One region of the Desemzia sp. C1 genome, then DNA from elsewhere that is predicted to be linked to it. Evidence: a T-box and tRNA genes for the amino acid it is inferred to sense, from the RefSeq annotation. Region 1 holds a T-box; the other regions hold tRNA genes.
What was found. The T-box of region 1 lies ahead of tyrS (tyrosine--tRNA ligase). A T-box ahead of a tRNA ligase gene usually reads a tRNA of that ligase, here a tRNA-Tyr.
Positions count from the first base shown of each region.

Region 2: it encodes a tRNA-Tyr, which carries the amino acid that the T-box ahead of tyrS (tyrosine--tRNA ligase) is inferred to sense. The anticodon was not compared.
Region 3: it encodes a tRNA-Tyr, which carries the amino acid that the T-box ahead of tyrS (tyrosine--tRNA ligase) is inferred to sense. The anticodon was not compared.

Region 1 is NZ_JAJIZP010000003.1:1,188,948-1,199,089, forward strand. It holds gene LMF32_RS06190 (SDR family oxidoreductase) at 54-713, shown strand; gene LMF32_RS06195 (amidase) at 953-2,416, opposite strand; gene LMF32_RS06200 (GNAT family N-acetyltransferase) at 2,562-3,050, opposite strand; gene tyrS (tyrosine--tRNA ligase) at 3,797-5,077, opposite strand; T-box leader at 5,139-5,363, opposite strand; gene LMF32_RS06210 (GntR family transcriptional regulator) at 5,592-5,984, shown strand; gene LMF32_RS06215 (ABC transporter ATP-binding protein) at 5,981-6,670, shown strand; gene LMF32_RS06220 (hypothetical protein) at 6,667-6,834, shown strand; gene LMF32_RS06225 (IS3 family transposase) at 6,879-7,787, opposite strand; gene LMF32_RS06230 (transposase) at 7,784-8,104, opposite strand; gene LMF32_RS06235 (hypothetical protein) at 8,274-8,906, shown strand; gene LMF32_RS06240 (hypothetical protein) at 8,934-10,142, shown strand, end outside.
Region 2 is NZ_JAJIZP010000003.1:612,998-623,139, reverse strand. It holds rRNA gene LMF32_RS03480 (16S ribosomal RNA) at 1-109, shown strand, start outside; rRNA gene LMF32_RS03475 (23S ribosomal RNA) at 318-3,236, shown strand; rRNA gene rrf (5S ribosomal RNA) at 3,317-3,432, shown strand; tRNA gene LMF32_RS03465 (tRNA-Asn) at 3,444-3,517, shown strand; tRNA gene LMF32_RS03460 (tRNA-Val) at 3,602-3,677, shown strand; tRNA gene LMF32_RS03455 (tRNA-Lys) at 3,679-3,751, shown strand; tRNA gene LMF32_RS03450 (tRNA-Thr) at 3,788-3,863, shown strand; tRNA gene LMF32_RS03445 (tRNA-Gly) at 3,867-3,938, shown strand; tRNA gene LMF32_RS03440 (tRNA-Leu) at 3,976-4,064, shown strand; tRNA gene LMF32_RS03435 (tRNA-Arg) at 4,073-4,146, shown strand; tRNA gene LMF32_RS03430 (tRNA-Pro) at 4,175-4,248, shown strand; tRNA gene LMF32_RS03425 (tRNA-Ala) at 4,259-4,331, shown strand; tRNA gene LMF32_RS03420 (tRNA-Met) at 4,360-4,433, shown strand; tRNA gene LMF32_RS03415 (tRNA-Ser) at 4,457-4,546, shown strand; tRNA gene LMF32_RS03410 (tRNA-Met) at 4,583-4,655, shown strand; tRNA gene LMF32_RS03405 (tRNA-Asp) at 4,692-4,764, shown strand; tRNA gene LMF32_RS03400 (tRNA-Gly) at 4,770-4,840, shown strand; tRNA gene LMF32_RS03395 (tRNA-Ile) at 4,849-4,922, shown strand; tRNA gene LMF32_RS03390 (tRNA-Ser) at 4,962-5,049, shown strand; tRNA gene LMF32_RS03385 (tRNA-Glu) at 5,082-5,153, shown strand; tRNA gene LMF32_RS03380 (tRNA-Val) at 5,178-5,250, shown strand; tRNA gene LMF32_RS03375 (tRNA-Phe) at 5,287-5,359, shown strand; tRNA gene LMF32_RS03370 (tRNA-Tyr) at 5,365-5,445, shown strand; tRNA gene LMF32_RS03365 (tRNA-His) at 5,463-5,535, shown strand; tRNA gene LMF32_RS03360 (tRNA-Gln) at 5,543-5,614, shown strand; tRNA gene LMF32_RS03355 (tRNA-Cys) at 5,631-5,701, shown strand; tRNA gene LMF32_RS03350 (tRNA-Leu) at 5,739-5,823, shown strand; gene LMF32_RS03345 (ISL3 family transposase) at 6,058-7,371, shown strand; gene LMF32_RS03340 (alpha/beta hydrolase) at 7,580-8,503, shown strand; gene LMF32_RS03335 (alcohol acetyltransferase) at 8,531-9,937, shown strand; gene LMF32_RS03330 (DUF6320 domain-containing protein) at 9,937-10,142, shown strand, end outside.
Region 3 is NZ_JAJIZP010000003.1:2,615,729-2,625,870, reverse strand. It holds rRNA gene LMF32_RS13145 (16S ribosomal RNA) at 193-1,743, shown strand; rRNA gene LMF32_RS13140 (23S ribosomal RNA) at 1,951-4,869, shown strand; rRNA gene rrf (5S ribosomal RNA) at 4,949-5,064, shown strand; tRNA gene LMF32_RS13130 (tRNA-Asn) at 5,076-5,149, shown strand; tRNA gene LMF32_RS13125 (tRNA-Ser) at 5,196-5,285, shown strand; tRNA gene LMF32_RS13120 (tRNA-Glu) at 5,305-5,376, shown strand; tRNA gene LMF32_RS13115 (tRNA-Val) at 5,401-5,473, shown strand; tRNA gene LMF32_RS13110 (tRNA-Asp) at 5,488-5,560, shown strand; tRNA gene LMF32_RS13105 (tRNA-Phe) at 5,598-5,670, shown strand; tRNA gene LMF32_RS13100 (tRNA-Tyr) at 5,676-5,759, shown strand; tRNA gene LMF32_RS13095 (tRNA-Trp) at 5,765-5,835, shown strand; tRNA gene LMF32_RS13090 (tRNA-His) at 5,855-5,927, shown strand; tRNA gene LMF32_RS13085 (tRNA-Gln) at 5,935-6,006, shown strand; tRNA gene LMF32_RS13080 (tRNA-Cys) at 6,021-6,091, shown strand; tRNA gene LMF32_RS13075 (tRNA-Leu) at 6,126-6,210, shown strand; gene LMF32_RS13070 (hypothetical protein) at 6,336-6,521, shown strand; gene LMF32_RS13065 (phosphoenolpyruvate carboxykinase (ATP)) at 7,060-8,619, shown strand; gene LMF32_RS13060 (oxaloacetate decarboxylase subunit alpha) at 8,739-10,142, shown strand, end outside.

The sequences.
Region 1 (10,142 bases):
TACTTTTTGTGTTAAGGTTGAAAAAGAATCAGACTCGAAGGGAGATTGCATACATGAAAGTATTAGTAGTGGGAGCAAATGGAAAAATAGGAAAACAATTGGTCGACTTGTTAAATAAAAGTGAGAAACATTCTGTTCGAGCATTTGTCCGAAAAGAGGAACAAGCAAAAGAACTGGAAAGCAACGGTATCGAAACTCACTTGGGAGACTTAGAAGGCTCTGTGAGCGATTTGGAAGAGGCAGTCAAAGGAACTGACGCAGTAGTCTTTACAGCAGGCTCTGGCGGCAGCACTGGGGCAGATAAAACGTTGCTGATCGATTTAGATGGTGCGGTGAAAGTCATTGAAGCAGCCAAAAATGTTGGTGTGGATCGATTCTTGATGGTGAGTGCATTTGGTGCAGATCAACGCGAGAAATGGAATGAAGAAATCAAATCTTACTATGTAGCGAAATACTATGCGGATAAAGAATTGATGCAAAGCGGATTGAATTATACGATCGTTCGTCCTGGGGGTCTGACAGATGACGCAAGCAAAGGCAAAGTGGTCGTGTCTGACAATATGCAGTTGGCTGATTCGGACGACTGGACTATTCCGCGTGAAGACGTGGCTAAAGTGGTGTTCGAGAGCTTAGACAATGAGAAAACATACTATAAAGCCTTCGACTTAGTGTCTGGCGAACAGTCGATTGAAGAAGCATTAGACCAACTATAGAAGAGATTATGGTAATAAGGTGATCTATTAATCAACCGGAATGTTTTAAAAGTTCCACTTGATTAATAGGACTGGTCTATTAGTCAAATGGAGGCTCAATAACTGCTCACTTAATCAATAGACCTATTCTATTAATCAAGTGAAGCTGATTTCATACTTCAGTTGACTAATAGATCCATTTCAAAGAGAAAAAATCTAGGCCGCAAACGTTGATATACGTTTGCGGCCTAGATTTTTTATTAAATAAACTGTCCATCGGCTTCCATGTCGCGCCCAATCGCCAGCAGCCATTCTTCTCTGCCTTTAGGAGCAGTGAATTGAACTCCAAGAGGCAGTCCGTCTTTGGTCAAATGAACCGGCAAACTGATCGAAGGCTGCCCAGTCAAGTTGGCTTGCATGCCGAATGGCGTGATCGGCAAGCTTTCACTAAACATGTCCCAGACAACTTGCTGCTGCTCTGTGGAGTCGACTTCAGTGATATTGCGCATGCGTTCCAACATTGTTTCATCTTGCCAGTCTGTCCCGACTTTTGGAGCGCTGTCAGCTGTGGCAGGAGTCAAGAATAAATCAAATGACTCATTAAAATTCGCCATGACTTCAGCAGCTTGGTCCCAAGTGCTTAATGTGTTAGAGTAAGCAGCAGCAGAAATGGTTTTTCCGGCATTGTATAAAACCCATGTGACCAATTCCATGTCGTTGATGGTCAATTTGCGCTGAAGGGCGGACTCGATATTTCCCATCATTGCTGTTGTTTCGCCCGAGTTCATGACGTAATAGCTCTTCATCAAATGTACCCCGTCGATCTCAGGTGTTTTTTCAACAACTGAATGCCCTTGAGCTCTTAACCATTCAACGGTTTTCAAAACTGCCTGTTGCGCTTCTTTGCTGACTTTGGAAAGTACAGGAGATTCCAGAGAGTAAGCGATCCTAAACGTTTTTTTAGGTGCATAGTGCAAATGATTCATGTATCCTTCAGTAAAAAGTGGAGTCTGGAAAGCTGCGGCTGGTTGGATAGTTTGCAGTACATCCATCATAGCGGCAGTATCTCGGATCGATTTGGTCAGTACAAAGCTAATCGAAGCCCCTTGCCAATTTCGACCAGATCCGGGACCGATGGGCGTTCGCCCACGTGTAGGCTTCAAGCCGACCAATCCAGTAAATGAAGCTGGAATCCGAATAGAACCGCCTCCGTCGCTGGCACCGGCAATCGGCACCATACCCGAAGCCACGGCCGCCGCTGCACCGCCGCTAGACCCGCCTGGTGAGTGATCAGTATTCCAAGGATTGCGTGAAGGTCCATACAGTTCTGGTTCAGTGATGTTCTTAAAGCCGAACTCTGGTACATTGGTTTGTCCAATTACGATAAACCCTGCGTCAATCAAAGCTCGAGTGAAGTGGCTCGTTTGAGCAGCCACAGAATTTTTCAGCAAATGTGACCCTGATGTACTAGGCTCGCCAGCTAAAGATTGCCCCAACCCTTTCACCAGGATTGGGATGCCGCCAAACGGTTTACCGCTGAAGTCTCGTTCTTCCGCTTCTTTTAACGCTTTTTCTTTGCGTTGATGAATCACAGCATTTAATGCTGGATTTTCTTTTTCGATGACTTGAAAACATTGTTCTACCAATTCTTTTGGAGAAATGACCTTGTTTTGTAATTGTTCTGCGTAAAATAAACCATCTTCTTCACGATTAAGAATGCTCACAAAATCCCTCTTTTCTGAAATTATTCTTGTTTAGTGTAGCATTCCTGATTTGAGAAAAGAACGTACAGGGCAAAAAATGAGTCAAAAAAAGTGGATATCCAGCCGCTTGCAGCTGCAGATATCCACTAAATAAGCAAAGTTGTTTTTAAAGACTATACCTAAAAACATAATCGTCCATCACAAAACCATTCCCAATGTCTGCGACTTGTTCTCGAATTTGTTCGAAGCCCATTTTTTGGTACGCCTTTATTGTAGGAGCGTTGTATTTATTGACCGTCAGTTCAATCGACTGTTTACTCTGATCTGCCGCAACTTCCTTCAGCTTTTCAAATAAAAAACGCCCCAAACCTTTACCGCGAGCAGCTTCTGTCAGATAGAATTTGCTCAAGAAAAGAGTGTTTTCCTCCAATTCGTAACTGACATAACCAACATCTTGACCATCTTCCTGAACCAACCAATAGATTTTTCCCTTTTCAAGATCTTGTTGGATAGCTGGTTCGGACTGTATCGTCTCCAACATGTAATGAACTTGTTCTTCTCCAAGAATAGAAGTATAGTGCTCTTTCCAAATGATACGAGCTAGCTCAGCTAATGCATGCGCATCAGCAGGTTGAGCTGTTTTGATTTGAATCATATGGTAATCATCTCCTTTAAAAGTTGGGTAGGGAATGAATGTTTTATTGTCTGACTAACAAAATCTGGTGAAAACAGGAGAAACTTGTTAGAGAGAAGCCTTCTCACTCACAAGAATGGAGTGCAAGCCTCTGGTTTTGTTAGAGAGATATCTTTTATCACCAAAAACCTATAAAAGTAGCTGCTTCCTCGTTTTTAATCCCAAAAATTGGAATTGTGAGAGTAGCAGCTAATTTTTCTATTCGGTAGGCTTAACGCCATACTCCGTTCTAAAACGAGCTGCGCGAGGCAACTTACACATCTATAAGCTGAAGACCATCCTGTTGATAAAAGGCATCAACTGGATGGCTTCTTCTTATATCCGGTAAGCTTAACGCCTCGCTCCGCTCTCTGCTCTAAAACGAGCTGCGAAAAGCAGGCTTCCTATGATTTCGATTTCACCTTTTTATCGGGAAAAGCACCCAATGAAAAGGTGAAATTCGAACTCTACGGAATCCTTAACGCTCTGTTCCGCTCTCTACTTTAAAACGAGCTACGCGAGGCAGCTTACGCGTATATAAGCTGAATCCATCCTGTTGATAAAAAGCATCAACTGGCTGGCTTCTTCTTATATTCGGTAAGCTAAACGCCTCGCTCCGCTCTCTGATTTAAAACGAGCTGCAAAAAGCAGCCTATACGCCTATAAGCCAAGCTCAACTGTCAGGTAAAAAGCACCTGTCAGTTGATCTTTTCTTCTATTCGATAGGCTTAACGCTTTTCTCCACTCTCTATTAGTTTCACCAGGAAGTATTTTTTCTTGCCTTTTCGGACTAGGATGAAGCGTTCTTCGAATGAGTTTTCTGGTTTGATGATGGCTTCTACGTCGGTTTCTTTTTCGCCATTGATGGAGATGGCACCGTTTTTGATATCTTCACGAGCCTGGCGTCTTGATGGTTCGATGCCGACAACGTCAACCAACCATTCTACGATGTTGCGTTTTTCTTTTGGTGCTTCGAAAGTCGGCATGTTTTTGAAGCCTTCTTCGATTTGTTTAGCAGTTAAGTCTTTTACTTCGCCTGAGAATAAAGCAGCAGTGATTTTTTCAGCATCTGCTAAAGCTTCTTCACCATGGACGAATAAAGTCATTTCACGTGCCAATGTTTTTTGAGCAGCACGTTTATGCGGTTCAGTTTCTACTTGTTCAGCCAAATCATTGATGTCGTCTTGGCTCAAGAAAGTAAAGTATTTCAAGTAGCGAACGACGTCACGGTCATCTTGGTTCAACCAGAATTGGTAGAATTCGTAAGGAGTTGTTTCTTCTGGATCTAACCAGACAGCTCCGCCGGCAGTTTTTCCAAATTTAGTCCCGTCAGCTTTCAACAATAATGGAATCGTTAGACCGAATGCTTTAGCTTCAGCACTTTCTTGTTTACGAATGAATTCTAGACCAGCAGTAATGTTTCCCCATTGATCTGCTCCACCAATTTGCAATTGAACATCTTCATTGCGGTATAAGTGTAAGAAGTCCATAGACTGCAAGATTTGGTAAGTGAATTCAGTAAAGGAAATCCCAGTTTCCAAGCGGCTTGCTACGATATCTTTAGATAACATCGTATTAACGTTGAAGCTTTTTCCGACATTGCGCAAAAAGTCCAACAGGGTTAAGTTTTCAGTCCATTCTAAGTTATTGACTAAACGGATCGATTTTTCATCTTTTCCTGCATCAAATAATTTTTGCATTTGTACTGTTAACTTCTCGATATTTGCTTGAACTTGTTCTGTCGACTGTAAAACACGTTCTTCTGATTTTCCGCTTGGGTCTCCAATCGAGCCTGTCGCTCCGCCAATTAAAATAACGGGTTTGTGGCCGGCTAGTTGGAATCTTTTTAAGATCATAAAAGGAATCAAGTGGCCAATATGCATGCCTCCAGTCGGATCGATTCCGCAGTAGACACCGATTTCTTTTTCTGAGATCAATTCGCGCAATCCAGCCTCATCAGTTTGTTGGTTGATGGCTCCGCGCCATTCTAATTCATCAATAATGTTCATGTTGTTTGCCCCTTTTCTATATTTTTGCACAAAAAAAACCGATGAAAAGAACGTGTCTTTTCATCGGGACGAATGTTAGTTTCCGTGGTACCACCCAATTTGCAAACAAACTTCCTTTATAGGAGTTCGCTGCCTCTTCAGTACTAGTATCGCCAGTATCGCGCTTGAGGTTAATCAAGTTGCTCCAGAGTGTAATTCGATGTATTGTGTGTGCTGATTTGCAGCGACCATCAGCTCTCTATAAAACAGGGACAATACTTCTACTGTATTCCTTCATCGCAAAAGTTAGAATATTTAAGAGAGTTATAAACTTATAAATTTATAACTACAAGAGTTAAGTTCAGTATAGAAAATTACCCTCAAAATGTCAATTGCAGAAAAAGTAAAATAATTTGTTGACAGTTTTAGTGTATTAAGCATATAATACACATCAAGAGGTGTATTAAGTGAGCAGTACACTACTTTAACTATGGTGTATTAAGTGGTTAATACAGAAAAAGGAGGGACTGAAACCATGTCAGAGATGTTTAATCAAAGAGAACCGGTCTATTTGCAAGTGGTTCGTCATTTCAAAGAAAAAGTAGCCTCAGGCGAATTGCAGCCTGGAGATGAAATGCCGTCCAGAAGAGAATTAGCTAACACATTAGGAATCAATCCCAACACAGTTCAGAGGGCTTTCAAACGAATGGAGGAAGAAAACTTATTGTATACAGAAGGAAATATGCCAAGCAGAGTCACAGAAGATCAATCTATTTTAGGTCAAGTCCGGTCTGAACTAATGTTGGATGCGGTAGAACACTTTATTGCGGCTGTTAAGCCAATCGGGGTTACTTTGAAAGAAATACAAGACAAAGTAGAAGAACAGTACCTATTGGAAGCCAATCAAAACGGAGGCGACAACGAATGATCGAAGTCAGACAGTTAGAGAAGAAATACAAACGAAGAAAAGTGTTGAACGGAATCTCTTTTACGGCAAATAAAGGAGAAATCACTTGTTTGATCGGAACAAATGGTTCAGGGAAAACGACGATATTAAAAGCGATCATGAATTTGACTCCTCTAGAAAAAGGAGAAATTTTCATTGATGGAAAAGCGTTGGATAAAGAGACCTATGAAACGATTGCGTTCTTTCCAGATGCGATCACGATGATGCCTTCTATGACGATTCAAGAGGCGATGGAGTTTATGGCTGAGTTCTATACCTCTTGGAATCAGGAAAGAGCGACAGAATTGTTGAACTTTTTCAAATTGAGTGCCAAAGATAAAATTTCTCAGTTATCTAAAGGAAATACGATGAAAGTAAATATGGTTTTGGGATTGGCCTTGGATGTGGATTACTTACTGATGGACGAGCCTTTTTCAGGAATCGATATTTTCAGCCGAGAACAAATAGCGTCCGTATTTACCAGCAATTTAGTCGAAAATAGAGGCGTTTTGATCACCACTCATGAAATCAGCGACATTGAACATTTGATCGACAAAGCTGTTTTGATTGAGAATGGGAAAGTCGTTACCGAATTTAATGCAGAAGAAATGCGCGAAGAGAAGGGTAAATCAGTCGTAGATGTCATGAGAGAGGTGTACCAACCATGAAAAACTTTGTCAAATTAGTTCGGTTTGAATTCAACCGTTTTGCTCCAATTTATGCAACATTAGCTGTATTAACAGCACTTATTCAATTGATTGGCGTATTTGTTACGACAAATGTGGACCTCTGTCAAGAAAATGGACACCAAAATAGTCAAAAATTTATATAAAAAGACTAGACACAAGCCATTAAAAAAAACAGTAATCTATTTAATCAAACGCTTTGAAGAGAAGGAATAGTCGCTTCAAGAACGATTTTAGGTTGTTGACGTTCATATTGATTAGGCGAAAGATAGTTGTTGGAGGAATGCCGTCTTTTTTCATTATAGAATGCAGAAATATACCAGTTTATGGTTTGGATTGCCTCAGCTTTTGTTTTAAACTGTTTGCGATAAACCAATTCTTTTTTCAATGTCGCAAAAAACGATTCACTGCACGCATTGTCATAGGGATTGCCTGTTCGGCTCATACTGCCAACAGCTTCAAAAGCTTCCAAAGCTTTTCGATATTCTTTTGAAGCGTACTGACTACCTCGATCAGAATGGTGAATCAAACCTTTTCCTGGTTTGCGCAAGTCAACGGCCATTTTAAGTGCCCTTATGGGCACTTCCGTCCGCATATGGTCTGCGATGTGCCAGCCTACTACTTTACGCGAATACAAATCTAAAATAGCGGCTAAATAAATCCAGCCTTCCCAGGTCCAAACATAGGTCATGTCGGTTACCCACACTTCATTTGGCTGATTGGTCTCAAAATCTTGGTGAAGAAGATTTTCAAAAATAGGTTGAGAATGATTAGAATCTGTTGTAATCATAAAGGGTTCACTTGGAATAGCGCGTAAGCCCATTTCGCTCATATAGCGGCCAACTGTCTTTTCAGAAACAAAATAGCCGTTGGCTACTAGGTCTTTATGGATACGTGGAGCGCCATAAGTACCGAAGCTTTCATGAAAAAATTGGAAGATTTTTTGTCTGACTTTTTGACGATACAACTGATTTTCAGTGAGTTCTTTTTGCTTCATCTTTAGCCAATTGTAATAACCACTTCTTGAAACTTCAAGTACTTCGCACATCCTCACCACCGAAAATTCATCCTGGAAGTCTTCAATGAACTGAAACTTTATTCCCGGTTTTTCGTGAAGACATGCATGGCTTTTTTTAAGATTTCATTTTCCTCTGCGAGCTTCTCTATTTCTTTTTCTCGTTCCTGTATTTCTTTTTTATAATCTGAAGGAGTTTTATACTTATCTGATTCAGTAACGTCTTGTTTTTTGTGGTCTTTTTGTAGCCAATCTTCTTGGTTTTTATATTCTCGAATCCAACCACGTAAAGTGCCGTAAGGCAGACCTAATTCACGGGAGAGTTCCTTCATTTTTCGGTTTTCTTCCACAACCATTCGGCAGACATATTCTTTATATTTTGAATCATACAATTTTGGCATACTGAACACATCCTTTAGTTTATAGTTTCATTGTACTGAAAAAGTGTCCTTAAACCAGTGTCCAGTATTTAGACTACCTTAAAATGGTTATCTAAGATCTGTCAGCGAGCAAAAACAATCAGGAATAGTCAACGATACTGAAATCGTTGCAAATATTGGGAAAATGGGGATGACCGATTTCGTAAACAGCTTATGGTTTTTAGGTCCGATCATGTTTTGCGGAGCGGTATTGATGCTTTATAGTGTATTCATTTGGTACCGAGATTGGCTGGGGAAAAATACTTTCATCTACCGTTTGTTGATGTTGCCGACGCAACGGTTGAACATCTTATTCTCTAAAGTAACAACGATCTTTTTAATGGTCATTGGATTGATTGCTTTGCAATTAGTGCTGCTGTATATAGAAAACAACTTATTCCAAATGCTTCTTCCAACAGCTTATTTCAATTACGCCAACTTGAATCAAATGATTCAAAGCTCTTATTATTTGATGATGTTTTACCCGACTTCAGGACTTGTCTTTATCTCGAGATACAGTAAAGGATTACTGGGACTTTTAGTGGTTTCCACAGTCGTTCTTTTTGAGAGAAGTTACAAAATCAAAGGACTTATCATAGGCGTTGCTTATGCAACATTTGTTCAATTGATCTTTTCCGCTGTTTATTTCATGCAATTTTACAATGTTATGTTGTACCTGTTTGCCAGCGAAATTTTCTTGATTTCATTAGTATTAACGGTTGTGGCAAGTGCCCTTTCGATTTGGATCAGCCATAGATTATTAAATAAAAAAGTAACGGTTTAAAACAAACTACACACGGGGGAGTAAAAAATGAAAAAGTATTGGAAATTAATCACTTTAATAGTATTCAGCGTAATCAGTATCAGCACTTTTTATCTTGTGACCGTTTCTGCTGAAAATAGTTATCCTCAATACTCTATCGAGACACGTTCTGGAGACGAGGCAGTTATTAAAGACTTGGTTCTGGCTGCGAGTACATTTGATGAAAATAGCGATTACGGCGATATGTTTCAAATTAAAGCAGAAGGAACGATCGGGAACAAAGACGTTCCGTTTACCCAACAATTAGATATGACGCATCAACATGATTTTTCCGTTCAGAAATTATATCGTGAGCACCGTGGATTTTTCAGAGGGAAAACTTGGAATATGTTCCAGTATCATGAAGACGAGGACTTTATTACTTACGCCAACAACTTCTATACTGTGGTCGACGATTATGAGGAGATCCACGACAAACTAGATATAGCAGTACTAGACAAGAAAACAGAAGAAGAAACAAACTTTGAAGTGGAAGTTCCTGGTTATGAAAATTACGATAGTTTTTATGTAGAAGATGTGCAAAAAAGCGGGAACATTCTACATGTATTTACAACAAACTACATCGAAGGGGAGACAGAATTATATCAACCCATCACAGAATTGCACGTTTATAAAATCAATTTAGACAGTCAAAAGATTGTAGAAGACTTGATTCTAGCACCATCTAGCGATGACGATATGGATTATACGTCTTATATTGTTAATATTGGCTCAACGAACAGTGAAATGACGCCAGAACCCTATATTATTATTTCATCAAACCCTACTGTACAACCAGAGACTACTGAATCCGGAGTAGAGATCAACCCAGAAGACATTACAATGATGGCTTACAATGTAGAAACAAGTGAAGTTTCAGAACTAGCTGTTCCAAATGAGTTCAAAGGCTGGTCTGAGTCTATGTATCCATTGGTAACAAACGTAGAAGACGAGTATATTTACTACACTACGCTCAAAGAAAATGGTTTTGAGATGAATAGATTTAATATAGAAGAAAATACTATGGAACAAGCTCAATTAATAGAATTACCAAGTGAAGTGATGGAGAATTTCTTAACCAATCCTGAAGGCTATGCCACTCCATTAGTCTCTATCAAGGGAAATCAAATTTGCTATGTCAGCACACTGAAAGACAAAGCTGGACATGATGTCGGCATAGTCGTCGCTGATCTGGAAAACGGCCAAGTCTTATACGAC
Region 2 (10,142 bases), 580 kb from region 1:
AGTCGGTGAGGTAACCTTCGGGAGCCAGCCGCCTAAGGTGGGACAGATAATTGGGGTGAAGTCGTAACAAGGTAGCCGTATCGGAAGGTGCGGCTGGATCACCTCCTTTCTAAGGATATAACGGAACTTTACACGGTTCGCTTTTACTTTGTTTAGTTTTGAGAGGTTTAGTCTCTCAGAACTTTGTTCTTTGAAAACTGGATATTGTCTAATAGAAACATTTAAGTAAGAAAACCGAGAAAACACCGCGTTTTAAATGAGTTTTTTTAATGTTCTTATCGTAAGATAAAACAAGTAATACCAATTTAGTAATGATAGGTTAAGTTACTAAGGGCGCACGGTGGATGCCTTGGCACTAGAAGCCGATGAAGGACGGGACGAACTCCGATATGCTTTGGGGAGCTGTAAGTAAGCTTTGATCCAGAGATTTCCGAATGGGGGAACCCAGCATCTTTAATAGGATGTTACTGCTGACTGAATACATAGGTCAGTAGAGGTAGACGCAGAGAACTGAAACATCTAAGTACCTGCAGGAAGAGAAAGAAAATTCGATTCCCTGAGTAGCGGCGAGCGAAACGGGAAGAGCCCAAACCAGAAAGCTTGCTTTCTGGGGTTGTAGGACTGAACACATAGAGTCATAAATGAACGTCGTAGAAGAAGCGTCCTGGAAAGGACTGCCGAAGAAGGTAAAAGCCCTGTATTCGAAACGACTTTCACTCTGATCAGTATCCTGAGTACGGCGGAACACGAGAAATTCCGTCGGAATCCGGGAGGACCATCTCCCAAGGCTAAATACTCTCTAGTGACCGATAGTGAACCAGTACCGTGAGGGAAAGGTGAAAAGAACCCCGGAAGGGGAGTGAAATAGCACCTGAAACCGTGTGCTTACAAATAGTTAGAGCCCGTTAATGGGTGATAGCGTGCCTTTTGTAGAATGAACCGGCGAGTTACGATTACATGCGAGGTTAAGTTGAATAGACGGAGCCGTAGCGAAAGCGAGTCTGAATAGGGCGAATGAGTATGTGGTCGTAGACCCGAAACCAAGTGATCTACCCATGTCCAGGTTGAAGGTGTGGTAAAACGCACTGGAGGACCGAACCCACGTACGTTGAAAAGTGCGGGGATGAGGTGTGGGTAGCGGAGAAATTCCAATCGAACTTGGAGATAGCTGGTTCTCTCCGAAATAGCTTTAGGGCTAGCCTCGGAATGTAGAATCATGGAGGTAGAGCAACTGTTTGAACTAGGGCCCCTTATCGGGGTACCGAATTCTGATAAACTCCGAATGCCATTGATTCATGTCCGGGAGTCAGACTGCGAGTGATAAGATCCGTAGTCGAAAGGGAAACAGCCCAGACCACCAGTTAAGGTCCCAAAGTTTATGTTAAGTGGAAAAGGATGTGGGGTTGCTTAGACAACTAGGATGTTGGCTTAGAAGCAGCCATCATTTAAAGAGTGCGTAATAGCTCACTAGTCGAGTGACCCTGCGCCGAAAATTTACCGGGGCTAAACATAACACCGAAACTGTGGATAGAACCATTGGTTCTATGGTAGGAGAGCGTTCTAAGGGCGTTGAAGCTAGATCGTGAGGACTAGTGGAGCGCTTAGAAGTGAGAATGCCGGTATGAGTAGCGAAAGACGGGTGAGAATCCCGTCCACCGAATGACTAAGGTTTCCTGGGGAAGGCTCGTCCTCCCAGGGTTAGTCGGGACCTAAGCTGAGGCCGAATGGCGTAGGCGATGGCCAACAGGTTGATATTCCTGTACCTGTTTGTTTTGTTTGAGCAATGGAGGGACACAGGAGGCTAAGAAATGCGTGCTGCTGGATATGCACGTCCAAGCAATGAGTCTTGAAGTGAGTGAAATGCTTGCTTCTCTAAGGATGAGTTGTGATGGGGAGGGAAATTAAGTACCGAAGTTTCTGATGTCACACTGTCAAGAAAAGCTTCTAGTGAGAAACAAACAGCCCGTACCGCAAACCGACACAGGTAGTCGAGGAGAGAATCCTAAGGTGTGCGAGAGAACTCTCGTTAAGGAACTCGGCAAAATGACCCCGTAACTTCGGGAGAAGGGGTGCTGACCATTGGTCAGCCGCAGTGAATAGGCCCAAGCGACTGTTTATCAAAAACACAGGTCTCTGCTAAATCGAAAGATGACGTATAGGGGCTGACGCCTGCCCGGTGCTGGAAGGTTAAGAGGATGGGTTAGCTTCGGCGAAGCTCAGAATTGAAGCCCCAGTAAACGGCGGCCGTAACTATAACGGTCCTAAGGTAGCGAAATTCCTTGTCGGGTAAGTTCCGACCCGCACGAAAGGCGTAACGATTTGGGCACTGTCTCAACGAGAGACTCGGTGAAATTATAGTACCTGTGAAGATGCAGGTTACCCGCGACAGGACGGAAAGACCCCATGGAGCTTTACTGCAGTTTGATATTGAGTGTCTGTACAGCTTGTACAGGATAGGTAGGAGCTATTGAAGCCAGGACGCCAGTCTTGGTGGAGGCATTGGTGGGATACTACCCTTGCTGTATGGCCACTCTAACCCTCGACCATGATCTGGTCGGGAGACAGTGTCAGACGGGCAGTTTGACTGGGGCGGTCGCCTCCTAAAATGTAACGGAGGCGCCCAAAGGTTCCCTCAGAATGGTTGGAAATCATTCGTAGAGTGTAAAGGCAGAAGGGAGCTTGACTGCGAGACCTACAAGTCGAGCAGGGACGAAAGTCGGGCTTAGTGATCCGGTGGTTCCGCATGGAAGGGCCATCGCTCAACGGATAAAAGCTACCCTGGGGATAACAGGCTTATCTCCCCCAAGAGTCCACATCGACGGGGAGGTTTGGCACCTCGATGTCGGCTCATCGCATCCTGGGGCTGTAGTCGGTCCCAAGGGTTGGGCTGTTCGCCCATTAAAGCGGTACGCGAGCTGGGTTCAGAACGTCGTGAGACAGTTCGGTCCCTATCCGTCGCGGGCGTAGGAAATTTGAGAGGAGCTGTCCTTAGTACGAGAGGACCGGGATGGACACACCGCTGGTGTACCAGTTGTTCTGCCAAGAGCATCGCTGGGTAGCTATGTGTGGAAGGGATAAACGCTGAAAGCATCTAAGCGTGAAGCCCCCCTCAAGATGAGATTTCCCATCACGTAAGTGAGTAAGACCCCTGAGAGATGATCAGGTAGATAGGTTGGAAGTGGAAGTCTAGTGATAGGCGGAGCGGACCAATACTAATCGGTCGAGGACTTAACCAAGATTTTAGGTGGATTCAACGGATCCGAACGAATGCGATATTAGACAAATCCAGTTTTGAGAGCGCAAGGTTCTCAATATGTGTGGTGATGATGGCAAGAAGGTCACACCTGTTCCCATGCCGAACACAGAAGTTAAGCTTCTTAGCGCCGAAGGTAGTGAGGGGTTTCCCCTTGTGAGACTAGGACGTTGCCACGCATAGTTTTTATTCCGCAATAGCTCAGTTGGTAGTAGCGCGTGACTGTTAATCACGATGTCGCAGGTTCGAGTCCTGCTTGCGGAGTCTTGATTAAGTATATCGTTAATCTAGAAAACTGCACTAATCATTAATGAATTAGTGATTAGTTATTTGTTGTGTTTTCATTATGGAGGTTTAGCTCAGTTGGGAGAGCATCTGCCTTACAAGCAGAGGGTCAGCGGTTCGAGCCCGTTAACCTCCACCATGAGTCATTAGCTCAGTTGGTAGAGCATCTGACTTTTAATCAGAGGGTCGCAGGTTCGAATCCTGCATGACTCATAAGTAGGTTAATTACTTACTTATGTTATTACATAAGCCGGCTTAGCTCAGTTGGTAGAGCATCTGATTTGTAATCAGAGGGTCGAGGGTTCAAATCCTTTAGCCGGCACCATTTGCGGAAATAGCTCAGTGGTAGAGCACCACCTTGCCAAGGTGGGGGTCGCGGGTTCGAACCCCGTTTTCCGCTTTCTAGTTTTGCTAGAAACAATAACTTGTTCATTAAAGCCGGGGTGGCGGAACAGGTAGACGCACAGGACTTAAAATCCTGCGGGTAGTGATATCCGTGCCGGTTCGATTCCGGCCCTCGGCACCATTTATTTTGTACCCATAGCTCAATTGGATAGAGTACTTGACTACGAATCAAGCGGTTGCAGGTTCGACTCCTGCTGGGTACATCTCTTTTATAGAGTGTTACAGAGTATACGGGAATTAGCTCAGCTTGGTAGAGCACTTGGTTTGGGACCAAGGGGTCGCAGGTTCGAATCCTGTATTCCCGATTTCTTTCTAGGGGCCTTAGCTCAGCTGGGAGAGCGCCTGCCTTGCACGCAGGAGGTCAGCGGTTCGATCCCGCTAGGCTCCATTGTAACAACCTTTCTTAATTTAATTATGGCGGTGTAGCTCAGATGGCTAGAGCGTCCGGTTCATACCCGGGAGGTCGTGGGTTCGATCCCCTCCGCCGCTACTTTTAATACTTACCTAAGTCATGGAGGATTACCCAAGTCCGGCTGAAGGGAACGGTCTTGAAAACCGTCAGGTGTGTAAAAGCACGCAAGGGTTCGAATCCCTTATCCTCCTTAACTCACTTTTTGTGGGTAGAAACATTTATATTATCGCGGGGTGGAGCAGTTGGCAGCTCGTCGGGCTCATAACCCGAAGGTCACAGGTTCAAGTCCTGTCCCCGCAATATATTGCTCTATAAGCAATAGAAAATAGCAACAAAGGTCTCGTGGTGTAGGGGTTAACATGTCTGCCTGTCACGCAGAAGATCGCGGGTTCGATTCCCGTCGAGACCGTTTATGCGGGTGTAGTTTAGTGGTAAAACCTCAGCCTTCCAAGCTGATGATGGGAGTTCGATTCTCCTCACCCGCTTTTTTTATGGGCCTATAGCTCAGCTGGTTAGAGCGCACGCCTGATAAGCGTGAGGTCGATGGTTCGAGTCCATTTAGGCCCATTGCATAAACATAAATTTAAGTAAACTTTTTCGTTGATTGGGGAAGTACTCAAGTGGCTGAAGAGGCGCCCCTGCTAAGGGTGTAGGTCGCTAACGCGGCGCGAGGGTTCAAATCCCTCCTTCTCCGTTTTATGTTCATTGTAATTTATTTATCATACTGGCCCGTTGGTCAAGCGGTTAAGACACCGCCCTTTCACGGCGGTAACACGGGTTCGAATCCCGTACGGGTCATTTATTTGCAACAACCTTATCTTTGGAGGTTTAGCTCAGTTGGGAGAGCATCTGCCTTACAAGCAGAGGGTCAGCGGTTCGAGCCCGTTAACCTCCATTGGTTCCAGAATACATAAACGAAAACTTCTAAGTTGGCTCGGTAGCTCAGTTGGTAGAGCACTTGATTGAAGCTCAAGGTGTCGGCGGTTCGATTCCGTCCCGAGCCATTGTTGGAGGGGTAGCGAAGTGGCTAAACGCGGCGGACTGTAAATCCGCTCCTTCGGGTTCGGCAGTTCGAATCTGCCCCCCTCCATTTTTTATTTTATTATGGCGATTGTGGTGAAGTGGTTAACACACCGGCTTGTGGCGCCGGCATTCGTGGGTTCGATCCCCATCAGTCGCCCCTTTAATGGGCTATAGCCAAGCGGTAAGGCAAGGGACTTTGACTCCCTCATGCGCTGGTTCGAATCCAGCTAGCCCAGTTTTTTAATATATTTTGGCGGTATAGCCAAGTGGTAAGGCAGAGGTCTGCAAAACCTTCATCACCGGTTCAAATCCGGTTACCGCCTTGTTTTATAAGTGATAAAATTTGTAGGCAAAACACATGCCGGCGTGGCGGAATTGGTAGACGCGCTGGACTCAAAATCCAGTGCCCGTTGAGGGCGTGCCGGTTCGATTCCGGCCGCCGGTATTAAACACAACGATAGACTTTAATACGTACTTCAAACTAACAACTTGTTCAGTTTGAAGTACGTATTTTTTTTACCTAAAATTAAATAAGTCTCCCCATAGAAAAAGAGGTTCTATAATAAATACGGTTGATGGATAATTTTTCCACCAACCGTATTTTTTCGTATGTAATGAAAAAAGAACGTATCTCCGATATAATTTAATCGCCAAACCAAATTAAAGGAGATACGTCCATATGCAACAGTTTATCGCAAATACACTGCAATTAAAAGACAAAAATATTTATTTTGATGGAGAAACCGTTGAAGAAAAGATGTATAAAGGTCGACGCTCGTTGTTTTATCATGCTCAGTTATCCTATATTCCAGAAAGATGTCCTGAATGTGGGACTAAAAACGAGCACTATTCTATTGTAAAAAATGGCACTAGAACATCGCGTCTAACGCTAATGCATGTGTCTGGCCTACCGGCCTACTTAATGTTAAAGAAACAACGTTTCTTCTGTAAAAAATGCCTCTCTGCTTTTACTGCTCAAACAGCTATTGTCGATCAAGACTGCTTTGTCTCTACTCGTGTCAAACAACACATCGCCGATCAAGCAACGAAAATAAAATCTGTGAAAATGATTGCTGAAGAACATTCGGTATCTTGGAATACGGTGCATCGCGTCATCATTCAAACGGCTGAAAAACTAAAAATTCGACCGGTTTCTTCTTTGCCGGATCACCTCAGTTTTGATGAATTTAAAAGTGTCAACTCGGTTAAATTTTCGATGAGTTTTATTTATTGTGATGCGCTGACCCATAGGGTTGTAGATGTTGTAGCGAATAGACAAAAAGGTGAGTTATTGCGTTATTTCCAACGGTTCTCATTACCTGTCCGAAAAAAAGTAAAGACGGTAACGATTGATATGTACGAACCTTACATCCAATTAATTCCGGCTCTCTTTCCCAATGCAGCGATTATTTTTGATCGCTTTCATATCGTTCAGGCTTTAAACAGAGAGCTAAATAAATGCAGAGTAACCGTCATGAATGAATACCGCTATAAAGATGGCCGTCTTTATAATAAATATAAAAGATACTGGAAACTGCCTTTAAAATCTGAAACCCTGTTAACTTCTTCCAAGTATGCTAAGTTTAAGCTTTTCGATTACTTAACTAATACGCAATCTATTGTGGATTACTTAATGTCGTTCAATGAAACTTTAAAAGAAACATATACTGTGATTCAAAATCTGCGTTACGCTTTAACAAATAATCAGTGGGAACACTTTACATATGTTCTCAACCAAGCAAAAATCAAACCCATTTCAAGAGGATTGCAACGGGTACTCAGAACGTTGAGAAAACACCTCAAACTTGTCCAGAATACGTTTAAATACCCCCATTTAACAAATGGTCCTATCGAAGGAATCAATAATAAAATTAAAGTCCTAAAACGAACGGCGTTCGGTTACCGAAATTACACCAACTTCCGTAATCGGATTTTATTAATGACGCGCTTATATTTACCGGAGAAAGAAAAACAGACTAAGCAAGTTGCCTAGTCTGTGTAAAATTTTCTCATCAACCCTATTTGACGAAGAACCGAAAAAGAAAACGTAGCGGTTTGGGTAGGGGAGTAAGCGGAAGAAAAGATATACGAATAGTTGAGCTGTGTGTTTCAAAATAGAGCCATCTCTAGTAAAATAAAAGAAAACCAACAGGTAACAGAACAGTCATCCAAAAGTATGATGCTGTAGAAGGAGCACACTCATGAATCCATTTTTTAAATTTGTTCTCAAATTGATGTCTTCTCCAAAAATCAATATGCAAGAAGATTATCAGTTTGTCCGCAAGATGCAGCAGCTTTTTTCAAAAGGACCGAAAAAAGGATACATTATTTTGGATCACAAAATTTATTCTAAAAATCACTCGCATGACATACCCGTAAGAGTTTTTCATCCGAAAGAAAAGCGTCATGAAGATGTACTGGTTTTTGTTCATGGCGGAGGTTGGGTAACGGGGAATATTGATACCTACACGACCACTTGCATCAATATGGCTGAATTGACTGGCAGGGTAGTTTACTCAGTCAATTATCGTCTGGCTCCGGAACATCCTTACCCAGCAGGGCTGGAAGATTGTTACCAAGTCATAGATGTCTTATTGAACCATTTGGAATTAACACGGTTAGCGGATGCTTCCAAATTAACGTTGATAGGAGATTCAGCTGGTGCCAATCTCATTGCGGCAGTTTCTTTGAAATTGCGTGATGAAGGAAAAATCGTACCTGCCAAACAGATTTTATTGTATCCCGTCACTTATTGGGATCATACAGAAAATTCGCCTTTCGAGTCTATACGAACAAATGGGTATGATTATGGATTAACTGCTAAAAAAATGCAAGAATATATGGAACTCTATTCACCTGATTTGGAAATCAGACAAAGTGCATATATCTCTCCTTTGATGGCATTTGATTTAAGCCGTCAGCCGGATACACTGATCATTACGGCTGAGTTTGACCCTTTACGAGATGAAGGGGAAGCCTATGGTGAGAAGCTTCAAAGCGCAGGGAATCATGTGGTTATCCATCGGATCAAAGAAATAGTCCACGGGTTCATCACGTATCCTACATTTGTTGAACCGGTAGTGGAAGCTTATGAAGTGATCAATGCATTTTTGGATAGAGAATAGGAATACCGCTTAATGGGGGTGAAACAGGTGAAACAAAAGGAACAACCGAAACAAAAAGAATGGGTACGCTTAGATAATGCATCGAATATTTTTTTGGCTGCGATGTCGACGACCGATACCAAAGTATTCCGTTTGAGTGCGGAAATGCAGGATAAAATAGATCCAATCAGTTTGCAGAAAGCCTTAGAGCAGACCTATGCGCAGTATAAGTTGTACCACAGTGTGTTGCGAAGAGGGATTTTTTGGTATTATTTGCAGCATACAGAAATCATCCCCAAAGTGGCACTGGAAGTTTTAGCACCATGTTCGCAATTGTATCACTTTGACCAAAAAGAGTTGTTGTTTCGAGTGATTTATAATCAAAACCGGGTCCACTTAGAAGTATTTCATGTATTGAGCGATGGAACAGGGGCTTTATGGTTTTTTGAAGACTTGATCAAGGAATATATTTTATTGCGTTATCCTGAATCGTTGGATGTAATAAAGAAAGAGCAAATAGAAGCTAAAGTTCATCATTTGGAAGACAGTTTCGTAACGTACTTCCGTCACAATGGACAACAAACCTTTACGGAGTCTGCACAGTCTGCGCTGCGCAATTTTGCCAGGACCAGCAAAAGAGCAGCTTTTAAATATGGGGAAAAATTCGGTCGTGCTTTACTGAAAGATCGAACTGTCCCTACAAAAAAACGACGAGTTTACCGTATCAAAGGAGAAAAAACAGCTGATAACCGGACAAAGGTGATCGAACTGGAAATGCCGGTAAAAAAAATATTGCATTTAGCGCATCAAGAAGAAGCTACCTTGACCATTTACTTGATTGCCCTATTTTTTGAATCCATTCGAAAATCCAAGTCAGATTTTCAGATAAGAGACACTATAGCTATTTCTGTGCCGGTCAATCTGCGGCAATTTTACCCATCCAATTCAGCCCGCAACTTTTTTAGTACCGTAAAATTAGAATACACGTACACCCAAGAACGTGATCCCCAACTAAAAGAAATTTGTGTATCGTTGGCCAAGCAAATGAGCCAGCAGTTAAGCAAGGAAAGCTTAGAGAGAAGACTGAGTCGATTGATTTCGTATGAATACAATCCAATAAATCGCGTGATACCGAGACCGATAAAAGATGGGGTATTAAAGATCATCAATTACTCCAATAACCGAAACTTGACTGTAGCGATGTCCAACTTAGGCAGAGTGGCATTTCCTCAATCGATTGATGGATATGTCAACAGACTTTATTTTCATACCTCTGCTGTCAGACCTCAGTTTTCGGTTATTAGCCATGGGGATCAGTTGACCATTTCATTTACTTCCCCATTCATTGATACGGATATCCAACAACAATTTGTCAGAGAACTGACCTCTGCCGGGGTAGAAGTAACGCTGGCTGCAAATAAAACACAAGCGGATGAATTAAGGGGGGACTTTTGATGAAGCGTTGTACGCATTGTCAAGTGAGCGTCAAAGGAGATTGGGATCGATGTCCTTTATGCCATCAAGAACTGGAAGCAGACAGCAAAGTGGATTCTATGAGTCCTTATCCGGACGTCCTTTTACGATTTGATAAGAAGAAAGTCATTCAACGATTGATGCTGCTGTCATTACTGATTATTCTAGTGGTATTCACACTGGGGCT
Region 3 (10,142 bases), 1.4 Mb from region 1:
TAGTATTAAGAAGTTGTCGCTGAGGCAACGCAACACAAAATTAGACCTTTGAAAACTAAACAAAGTAAGACGAACCAAACGTGTAAGGAGTTTCGGCAAGTGCCGAAACAACAACATTAGTGAATAATTATTCGCTAGCAATCAATTAATGAGCTTCAAGCATCATTAAGCAGTCACCTTCGGGTGACGACTTTATATGAGAGTTTGATCCTGGCTCAGGACGAACGCTGGCGGCGTGCCTAATACATGCAAGTCGAACGCTTCCTACCGGTGCTTGCACCGGGAAAGAAGAGTGGCGGACGGGTGAGTAACACGTGGGTAACCTACCTACAAGCGGGGGATAACATTCGGAAACGGATGCTAATACCGCATAGATCTTTTTGTCTCCTGGCAGAAAGAAGAAAGACGGTTTCGGCTGTCACTTGTAGATGGACCCGCGGCGCATTAGTTAGTTGGTGAGGTAATGGCTCACCAAGACGATGATGCGTAGCCGACCTGAGAGGGTGATCGGCCACACTGGGACTGAGACACGGCCCAGACTCCTACGGGAGGCAGCAGTAGGGAATCTTCCGCAATGGACGAAAGTCTGACGGAGCAACGCCGCGTGAGTGAAGAAGGTTTTCGGATCGTAAAACTCTGTTGTTAGAGAAGAACAAGGATGAGAGTAACTGCTCGTCCCTTGACGGTATCTAACCAGAAAGCCATGGCTAACTACGTGCCAGCAGCCGCGGTAATACGTAGATGGCAAGCGTTGTCCGGATTTATTGGGCGTAAAGCGAGCGCAGGCGGTTCTTTAAGTCTGATGTGAAAGCCCCTGGCTCAACCAGGGAGGGTCATTGGAAACTGGAGAACTTGAGTGCAGAAGAGGAAAGTGGAATTCCATGTGTAGCGGTGAAATGCGTAGATATATGGAGGAACACCAGTGGCGAAGGCGACTTTCTGGTCTGTAACTGACGCTGAGGCTCGAAAGCATGGGGAGCAAACAGGATTAGATACCCTGGTAGTCCATGCCGTAAACGATGAGTGCTAAGTGTTGGAGGGTTTCCGCCCTTCAGTGCTGCAGCTAACGCATTAAGCACTCCGCCTGGGGAGTACGACCGCAAGGTTGAAACTCAAAGGAATTGACGGGGGCCCGCACAAGCGGTGGAGCATGTGGTTTAATTCGAAGCAACGCGAAGAACCTTACCAGGTCTTGACATCCTTTGACCACTCTAGAGATAGAGCTTTCCCTTCGGGGACAAAGTGACAGGTGGTGCATGGTTGTCGTCAGCTCGTGTCGTGAGATGTTGGGTTAAGTCCCGCAACGAGCGCAACCCTTATTATTAGTTGCCAGCATTCAGTTGGGCACTCTAGTGAGACTGCCGGTGATAAACCGGAGGAAGGTGGGGATGACGTCAAATCATCATGCCCCTTATGACCTGGGCTACACACGTGCTACAATGGATGGTACAACGAGTCGCAAAACCGCGAGGTTAAGCTAATCTCTTAAAGCCATTCTCAGTTCGGATTGTAGGCTGCAATTCGCCTACATGAAGCCGGAATCGCTAGTAATCGCGGATCAGAACGCCGCGGTGAATACGTTCCCGGGCCTTGTACACACCGCCCGTCACACCACGAGAGTTTGTAACACCCAAAGTCGGTGAGGTAACCTTCGGGAGCCAGCCGCCTAAGGTGGGACAGATAATTGGGGTGAAGTCGTAACAAGGTAGCCGTATCGGAAGGTGCGGCTGGATCACCTCCTTTCTAAGGATATAACGGAACTTTACACGGTTCGCTTTTACTTTGTTTAGTTTTGAGAGGTTTAGTCTCTCAGAACTTTGTTCTTTGAAAACTGGATATTGTCTAATAGAAACATTTAAGTAAGAAAACCGAGAAAACACCGCGTTTTAAATGAGTTTTTTAATGTTCTTATCGTAAGATAAAACAAGTAATACCAATTTAGTAATGATAGGTTAAGTTACTAAGGGCGCACGGTGGATGCCTTGGCACTAGAAGCCGATGAAGGACGGGACGAACTCCGATATGCTTTGGGGAGCTGTAAGTAAGCTTTGATCCAGAGATTTCCGAATGGGGGAACCCAGCATCTTTAATAGGATGTTACTGCTGACTGAATACATAGGTCAGTAGAGGTAGACGCAGAGAACTGAAACATCTAAGTACCTGCAGGAAGAGAAAGAAAATTCGATTCCCTGAGTAGCGGCGAGCGAAACGGGAAGAGCCCAAACCAGAAAGCTTGCTTTCTGGGGTTGTAGGACTGAACACATAGAGTCATAAATGAACGTCGTAGAAGAAGCGTCCTGGAAAGGACTGCCGAAGAAGGTAAAAGCCCTGTATTCGAAACGACTTTCACTCTGATCAGTATCCTGAGTACGGCGGAACACGAGAAATTCCGTCGGAATCCGGGAGGACCATCTCCCAAGGCTAAATACTCTCTAGTGACCGATAGTGAACCAGTACCGTGAGGGAAAGGTGAAAAGAACCCCGGAAGGGGAGTGAAATAGCACCTGAAACCGTGTGCTTACAAATAGTTAGAGCCCGTTAATGGGTGATAGCGTGCCTTTTGTAGAATGAACCGGCGAGTTACGATTACATGCGAGGTTAAGTTGAATAGACGGAGCCGTAGCGAAAGCGAGTCTGAATAGGGCGAATGAGTATGTGGTCGTAGACCCGAAACCAAGTGATCTACCCATGTCCAGGTTGAAGGTGTGGTAAAACGCACTGGAGGACCGAACCCACGTACGTTGAAAAGTGCGGGGATGAGGTGTGGGTAGCGGAGAAATTCCAATCGAACTTGGAGATAGCTGGTTCTCTCCGAAATAGCTTTAGGGCTAGCCTCGGAATGTAGAATCATGGAGGTAGAGCAACTGTTTGAACTAGGGCCCCTTATCGGGGTACCGAATTCTGATAAACTCCGAATGCCATTGATTCATGTCCGGGAGTCAGACTGCGAGTGATAAGATCCGTAGTCGAAAGGGAAACAGCCCAGACCACCAGTTAAGGTCCCAAAGTTTATGTTAAGTGGAAAAGGATGTGGGGTTGCTTAGACAACTAGGATGTTGGCTTAGAAGCAGCCATCATTTAAAGAGTGCGTAATAGCTCACTAGTCGAGTGACCCTGCGCCGAAAATTTACCGGGGCTAAACATAACACCGAAACTGTGGATAGAACCATTGGTTCTATGGTAGGAGAGCGTTCTAAGGGCGTTGAAGCTAGATCGTGAGGACTAGTGGAGCGCTTAGAAGTGAGAATGCCGGTATGAGTAGCGAAAGACGGGTGAGAATCCCGTCCACCGAATGACTAAGGTTTCCTGGGGAAGGCTCGTCCTCCCAGGGTTAGTCGGGACCTAAGCTGAGGCCGAATGGCGTAGGCGATGGCCAACAGGTTGATATTCCTGTACCTGTTTGTTTTGTTTGAGCAATGGAGGGACACAGGAGGCTAAGAAATGCGTGCTGCTGGATATGCACGTCCAAGCAATGAGTCTTGAAGTGAGTGAAATGCTTGCTTCTCTAAGGATGAGTTGTGATGGGGAGGGAAATTAAGTACCGAAGTTTCTGATGTCACACTGTCAAGAAAAGCTTCTAGTGAGAAACAAACAGCCCGTACCGCAAACCGACACAGGTAGTCGAGGAGAGAATCCTAAGGTGTGCGAGAGAACTCTCGTTAAGGAACTCGGCAAAATGACCCCGTAACTTCGGGAGAAGGGGTGCTGACCATTGGTCAGCCGCAGTGAATAGGCCCAAGCGACTGTTTATCAAAAACACAGGTCTCTGCTAAATCGAAAGATGACGTATAGGGGCTGACGCCTGCCCGGTGCTGGAAGGTTAAGAGGATGGGTTAGCTTCGGCGAAGCTCAGAATTGAAGCCCCAGTAAACGGCGGCCGTAACTATAACGGTCCTAAGGTAGCGAAATTCCTTGTCGGGTAAGTTCCGACCCGCACGAAAGGCGTAACGATTTGGGCACTGTCTCAACGAGAGACTCGGTGAAATTATAGTACCTGTGAAGATGCAGGTTACCCGCGACAGGACGGAAAGACCCCATGGAGCTTTACTGCAGTTTGATATTGAGTGTCTGTACAGCTTGTACAGGATAGGTAGGAGCTAATGAAGCCAGGACGCCAGTCTTGGTGGAGGCATTGGTGGGATACTACCCTTGCTGTATGGCCACTCTAACCCTCGACCATGATCTGGTCGGGAGACAGTGTCAGACGGGCAGTTTGACTGGGGCGGTCGCCTCCTAAAATGTAACGGAGGCGCCCAAAGGTTCCCTCAGAATGGTTGGAAATCATTCGTAGAGTGTAAAGGCAGAAGGGAGCTTGACTGCGAGACCTACAAGTCGAGCAGGGACGAAAGTCGGGCTTAGTGATCCGGTGGTTCCGCATGGAAGGGCCATCGCTCAACGGATAAAAGCTACCCTGGGGATAACAGGCTTATCTCCCCCAAGAGTCCACATCGACGGGGAGGTTTGGCACCTCGATGTCGGCTCATCGCATCCTGGGGCTGTAGTCGGTCCCAAGGGTTGGGCTGTTCGCCCATTAAAGCGGTACGCGAGCTGGGTTCAGAACGTCGTGAGACAGTTCGGTCCCTATCCGTCGCGGGCGTAGGAAATTTGAGAGGAGCTGTCCTTAGTACGAGAGGACCGGGATGGACACACCGCTGGTGTACCAGTTGTTCTGCCAAGAGCATCGCTGGGTAGCTATGTGTGGAAGGGATAAACGCTGAAAGCATCTAAGCGTGAAGCCCCCCTCAAGATGAGATTTCCCATCACGTAAGTGAGTAAGACCCCTGAGAGATGATCAGGTAGATAGGTTGGAAGTGGAAGTCTAGCGATAGGCGGAGCGGACCAATACTAATCGGTCGAGGACTTAACCAAGATTTTAGGTGGATTCAACGGATCCGAACGAATGCGATATTAGACAAATCCAGTTTTGAGAGCGCAAGGTTCTCATATGTGTGGTGATGATGGCAAGAAGGTCACACCTGTTCCCATGCCGAACACAGAAGTTAAGCTTCTTAGCGCCGAAGGTAGTGAGGGGTTTCCCCTTGTGAGACTAGGACGTTGCCACGCATAGTTTTTATTCCGCAATAGCTCAGTTGGTAGTAGCGCGTGACTGTTAATCACGATGTCGCAGGTTCGAGTCCTGCTTGCGGAGTTACATAGTATTTTTCATGTATAGGGTACCAAGGATACTTGAATCTGGAGAGTTGTCCGAGCTGGCCGAAGGAGCACGATTGGAAATCGTGTAGGCGGTGAAAACTGTCTCAAGGGTTCGAATCCCTTACTCTCCGTTGAAAAAATGTAAATCATGGCCCGTTGGTCAAGCGGTTAAGACACCGCCCTTTCACGGCGGTAACACGGGTTCGAATCCCGTACGGGTCATTTAAAAGGTTATTATTTAAACCTGGAGGTTTAGCTCAGTTGGGAGAGCATCTGCCTTACAAGCAGAGGGTCAGCGGTTCGAGCCCGTTAACCTCCATTGCAACAAATTATGGTCTCGTGGTGTAGGGGTTAACATGTCTGCCTGTCACGCAGAAGATCGCGGGTTCGATTCCCGTCGAGACCGTCATTTTAAAAAATGAATAGTATTACCTAAAAGATATGGCTCGGTAGCTCAGTTGGTAGAGCACTTGATTGAAGCTCAAGGTGTCGGCGGTTCGATTCCGTCCCGAGCCATTGTTGGAGGGGTAGCGAAGTGGCTAAACGCGGCGGACTGTAAATCCGCTCCTTCGGGTTCGGCAGTTCGAATCTGCCCCCCTCCACCATTTTTAGGGGTATAGTTTAATGGTAAAACTATGGTCTCCAAAACCATCGATGTGGGTTCAATTCCTACTACCCCTGTTGTTTAAATTAAATCATGGCGATTGTGGCGAAGTGGTTAACGCACCGGCTTGTGGCGCCGGCACTCGTGGGTTCGATTCCCATCAGTCGCCCTTTTTTTGGGCTATAGCCAAGCGGTAAGGCAAGGGACTTTGACTCCCTCATGCGCTGGTTCGAATCCAGCTAGCCCAGTTACTTAAAAATATGGCGGTATAGCCAAGTGGTAAGGCAGAGGTCTGCAAAACCTTCATCACCGGTTCAAATCCGGTTACCGCCTTATCTATAAAGATTGAAAAATTGCATTATGTTATGCCGGCGTGGCGGAATTGGTAGACGCGCTGGACTCAAAATCCAGTGCCCGTTGAGGGCGTGCCGGTTCGATTCCGGCCGCCGGTATCAAAGCAAAAACTGAACTCGCTGAGTTCAGTTTTTTTTATTTTCATAATAGTATAAAATATTTTCCAACCGATAGTAAAGCTCTGTTATACTAGGTGTAAGAAAAAGAAGAGGAGACTATGGTGATGAATAAGCGTCTTGGCAAATGGCAGATGATTGTTGGCAGCCTGATTATAATTTTGGGAGCAGTAGCTATGACCATACAACCCTTTGTGGCAGTTTTTGTAATTTTATATGGAGCCTACATTCTTTTTGTAGGATATAGAATAAAAAGTGGAGATCATCCCTTAAATAAAGATAAAAAAGAGTAAAATAAAAAAAGAATCAAAAGGCATTGTATTTAAAACTTTAAAAACCTTTAGTAGTCACATAGACTTCTAAAGGTTTTTTTATAGGCTATTTTTATAATAGGTGTTAGTCATTTTAAACAGGTTCTATAAAGTTCATAAGAGATAGCATTATAGTATGAAAATTAGAACTTGTAATTAATAATAGAGGGAACACAAAAATTGTTAAATTTAAAAGTAAGCCCTTTTAATAATGGATGTTTTCTGTTACTATGAGGGTGTATTAGACGTATAAATATAATAGATATATTCAAAGTTATATAAGTGTCAGTGAGAGTTCGACAAAGAATTTTCATTGATTGATTCTAGAAAAAAGGCAGGTGAATAAAGTTGATGTAAGAAATAAGAGCAGTAAATCAACATGTTGTTTGGTGAAAAGATTCCATAATACTGTAAAAAGTTAGGGGTGCAGCCATTGTCAACAAAAGATAGATTTTTAAAAAACGAAATTCGCCGATCCAATCATCTATTTTCTCCCTTACGTTCTATTGTTGAAACTTCTATGTACAGCAACAACGTCCAACCAATAACTTCGTTAGACCAAGCCTATCAAACAGCTCATGATGCTATAAATACAATAGTTACTGATTTGCCAGTTAAATTTCCTGATAAATTAGGGTTACCTTCTAATGCTAAAATACTCGTAGAAAATGGGAATTCTGTAGTAGGAAGAACCGCTGCAGCTAAAAGAATATACGGAGAAAATCCCGAAGAAGATGCTAAGTTGAAAACTTTAGTTCTGGATGCTATTTATGATGGAACAAAAACAAACCGATACAAGACTACAGCCTATGTTGGATTAGATCCTGAATTCATGGTAAAAGCTCATTTGACTGTACCAAAAGGGCAAGAAAACAATCTGTATTCCTGGTTGCTCAATTTTCAAGTCACTAATGAATTCTATAATGATCTATATAAGGATTCCAAAGAAATCAATGAAGGGGACATTTTGATTTACCAAGATGCAAATTGGCATCATCCTGATTACCCACTAGGATTAGCTTACTTTGATTCTGCACATAATTGCGCGATTATTCTTGGAATGAATTACTTTGGAGAATTAAAGAAATCGACTTTAACATTAGCCTGGAATATTGCTCATAATATAGGATATGTTTCTTGTCATGGTGGTCAGAAAAAGTTTGTATTGAAAGAAAATGAAAGTTATGTGGCTGCCTTTTTTGGATTGTCTGGATCTGGGAAATCGACCTTAACACATGCTAAACACAATAATAAATACGAAGTAGAAGTATTACATGACGATGCTTTTATCATTTCATTGAAAAATGGTTCTTCTATTGCGTTGGAACCAGCATATTTTGATAAAACTCAAGACTATCCAGCGGATCATCCTGAAGTGGATTATTTTGTGACGGTTCAAAACGTTGGTGTGACGCAAGACGAAAATGGGAATAAAGTACTGCTGACGGAAGATTTGCGCAATGGAAATGGTCGAACAATCAAATCACGGTATTCAACACCAAACCGAGTAGACAAATTCGAAGAACCGATTAATGCGGTGTTTTGGATCATGAAAGATGACTCTTTGCCGCCGGTATTGAAAATCAATGATCCGATTCTGGCCACAACCTTTGGAGCAACCTTAGCTACTAAGAGAACGACTGCTGAACGATTGAAAAAAGGAGTAGACATCAACAAACTTGTCATAGAGCCTTATGCTAATCCATTTAGAGTTTATCCGTTGATAGATGATTACAATAACTTTAAATATTTATTTGAAGAATTAGGAACGGATTGTTACATCTTAAATACAGGCTTCTTTTTAGATCATAAGATACCTAAAGAGGTTACACTAGGTGCTATCGAATCTATTATTGATGATACAGCTGAGTTTCAAGAGTTTGGACATTTAACAGACATCCAGTATATGGTCACTGAAGATTTTAAACCAGATTTTACGGATTCTTCTTATGTTTCATTAGTAGATGAAAGAATGAAAATGCGTGGAGAATTTATTCGAGAACAAGGTCAAAAGAATGCATTAAATGTGTTGCCTAATGAAGCTCTAAAAGCAATCTTGAGCCTAATAAACGAATCCTAAATAATAACACGAAAACGAGTTGTATGATGTAGCGATCATTCAACTCGTTATTAGTTCATCACAAAACAACTTCTTTTTTGCATAATTGTATACGGTCGTTTGGAATGGGAGTGATACCAATGACAGATAAGATGATCGGAATAACGGAAACCGTCCTTCGAGATGCACACCAGAGCTTGATGGCTACTCGAATGTCCACCAATGATATGTTGCCTATAATTGAGAAAATGGATAAAGTAGGATATTTTTCACTAGAATGTTGGGGTGGAGCAACATTCGATGCAGCTATCCGTTTTTTAAATGAAGATCCATGGGATAGACTGAGAGAAATACGAAAGCGTGCTCCAAACACGAAGCTGCAAATGCTGTTAAGAGGGCAAAATTTATTAGGGTATCGTCATTATGCTGATGATGTGGTAGATAAGTTTGTTGAAAAGTCAGTTGAAAATGGGATCGATATTTTTAGGATTTTTGATGCTTTGAATGATGTTCGGAATTTAGAAGCTTCTTTAAAAGCGGTGAAAAAGTACGGTGGACATGCTCAATTGACCATTTGTTATACCATCAGTGATGTGCATACCACTCCTTATTTTGTAGAATTGGCTGCAGAAATGGAAGAAATGGGAGCAGACTCCATCTGTATCAAAGATATGGCAGGAATCTTGACTCCTCATGTGGCAAAAGAACTGGTTCATGCGATCAAAAATGAGATCAGTGTACCTTTGAGTATACACACACATGCTACGAGTGGTACTTCACATATGACTTATTTAACAGCAGTAGAAGCTGGAGCCGATATCATTGATACAGCAATCTCACCTTTTGCAGAAGGGACAAGCCAACCTCCAACAGAAACAATGGCCATTTGTTTAAATGAAGGCGAACGGAAAACAACATTAGCTGTACCTTTATTGGAAGAAATTGCCGATTACTTCAAACCAATTCGCGACAAATACCTTGCTAATGAACTGTTGAATCCTAAAGTAATGGGTTCTGACCCAAAAGCGTTAATTTATCAAGTTCCTGGGGGGATGTTGTCTAATTTGCTGTCTCAATTAAAACAAGCTAATGCAACAGACAAGTATGATGAGGTGTTGAAAGAAGTTCCGCGTGTCCGTTCTGATTTAGGTTTTCCGCCTTTAGTTACCCCAATGAGTCAAATGGTCGGTACACAAGCAGTTTTTAATGTATTGGCCGGTGAGCGCTATAAAATGGTGCCTAATGAAATCAAAGAATATTTACGTGGTTCTTATGGGAAGACTCCGGTTCCAGTCACTGAAGAATTTAGAAAGTCGATTATTCATGATGATACGGTTATTACGGATCGTCCTGCAAATCACATACCTTCTGAATTTCAGCGCTTAAAAGAAGAGTTAGGGTCTCTTGCACGAACTGATGAAGATGTATTGACTTACGCACTTTTTCCGCAGGTGGGAAAAGAGTTTCTAGAAAAGAAATATCATCTGCAGGAAAAAAATAATCCAATCAACAAAGAAGATAAGAAAGAGAAAGAAGTCATTCGT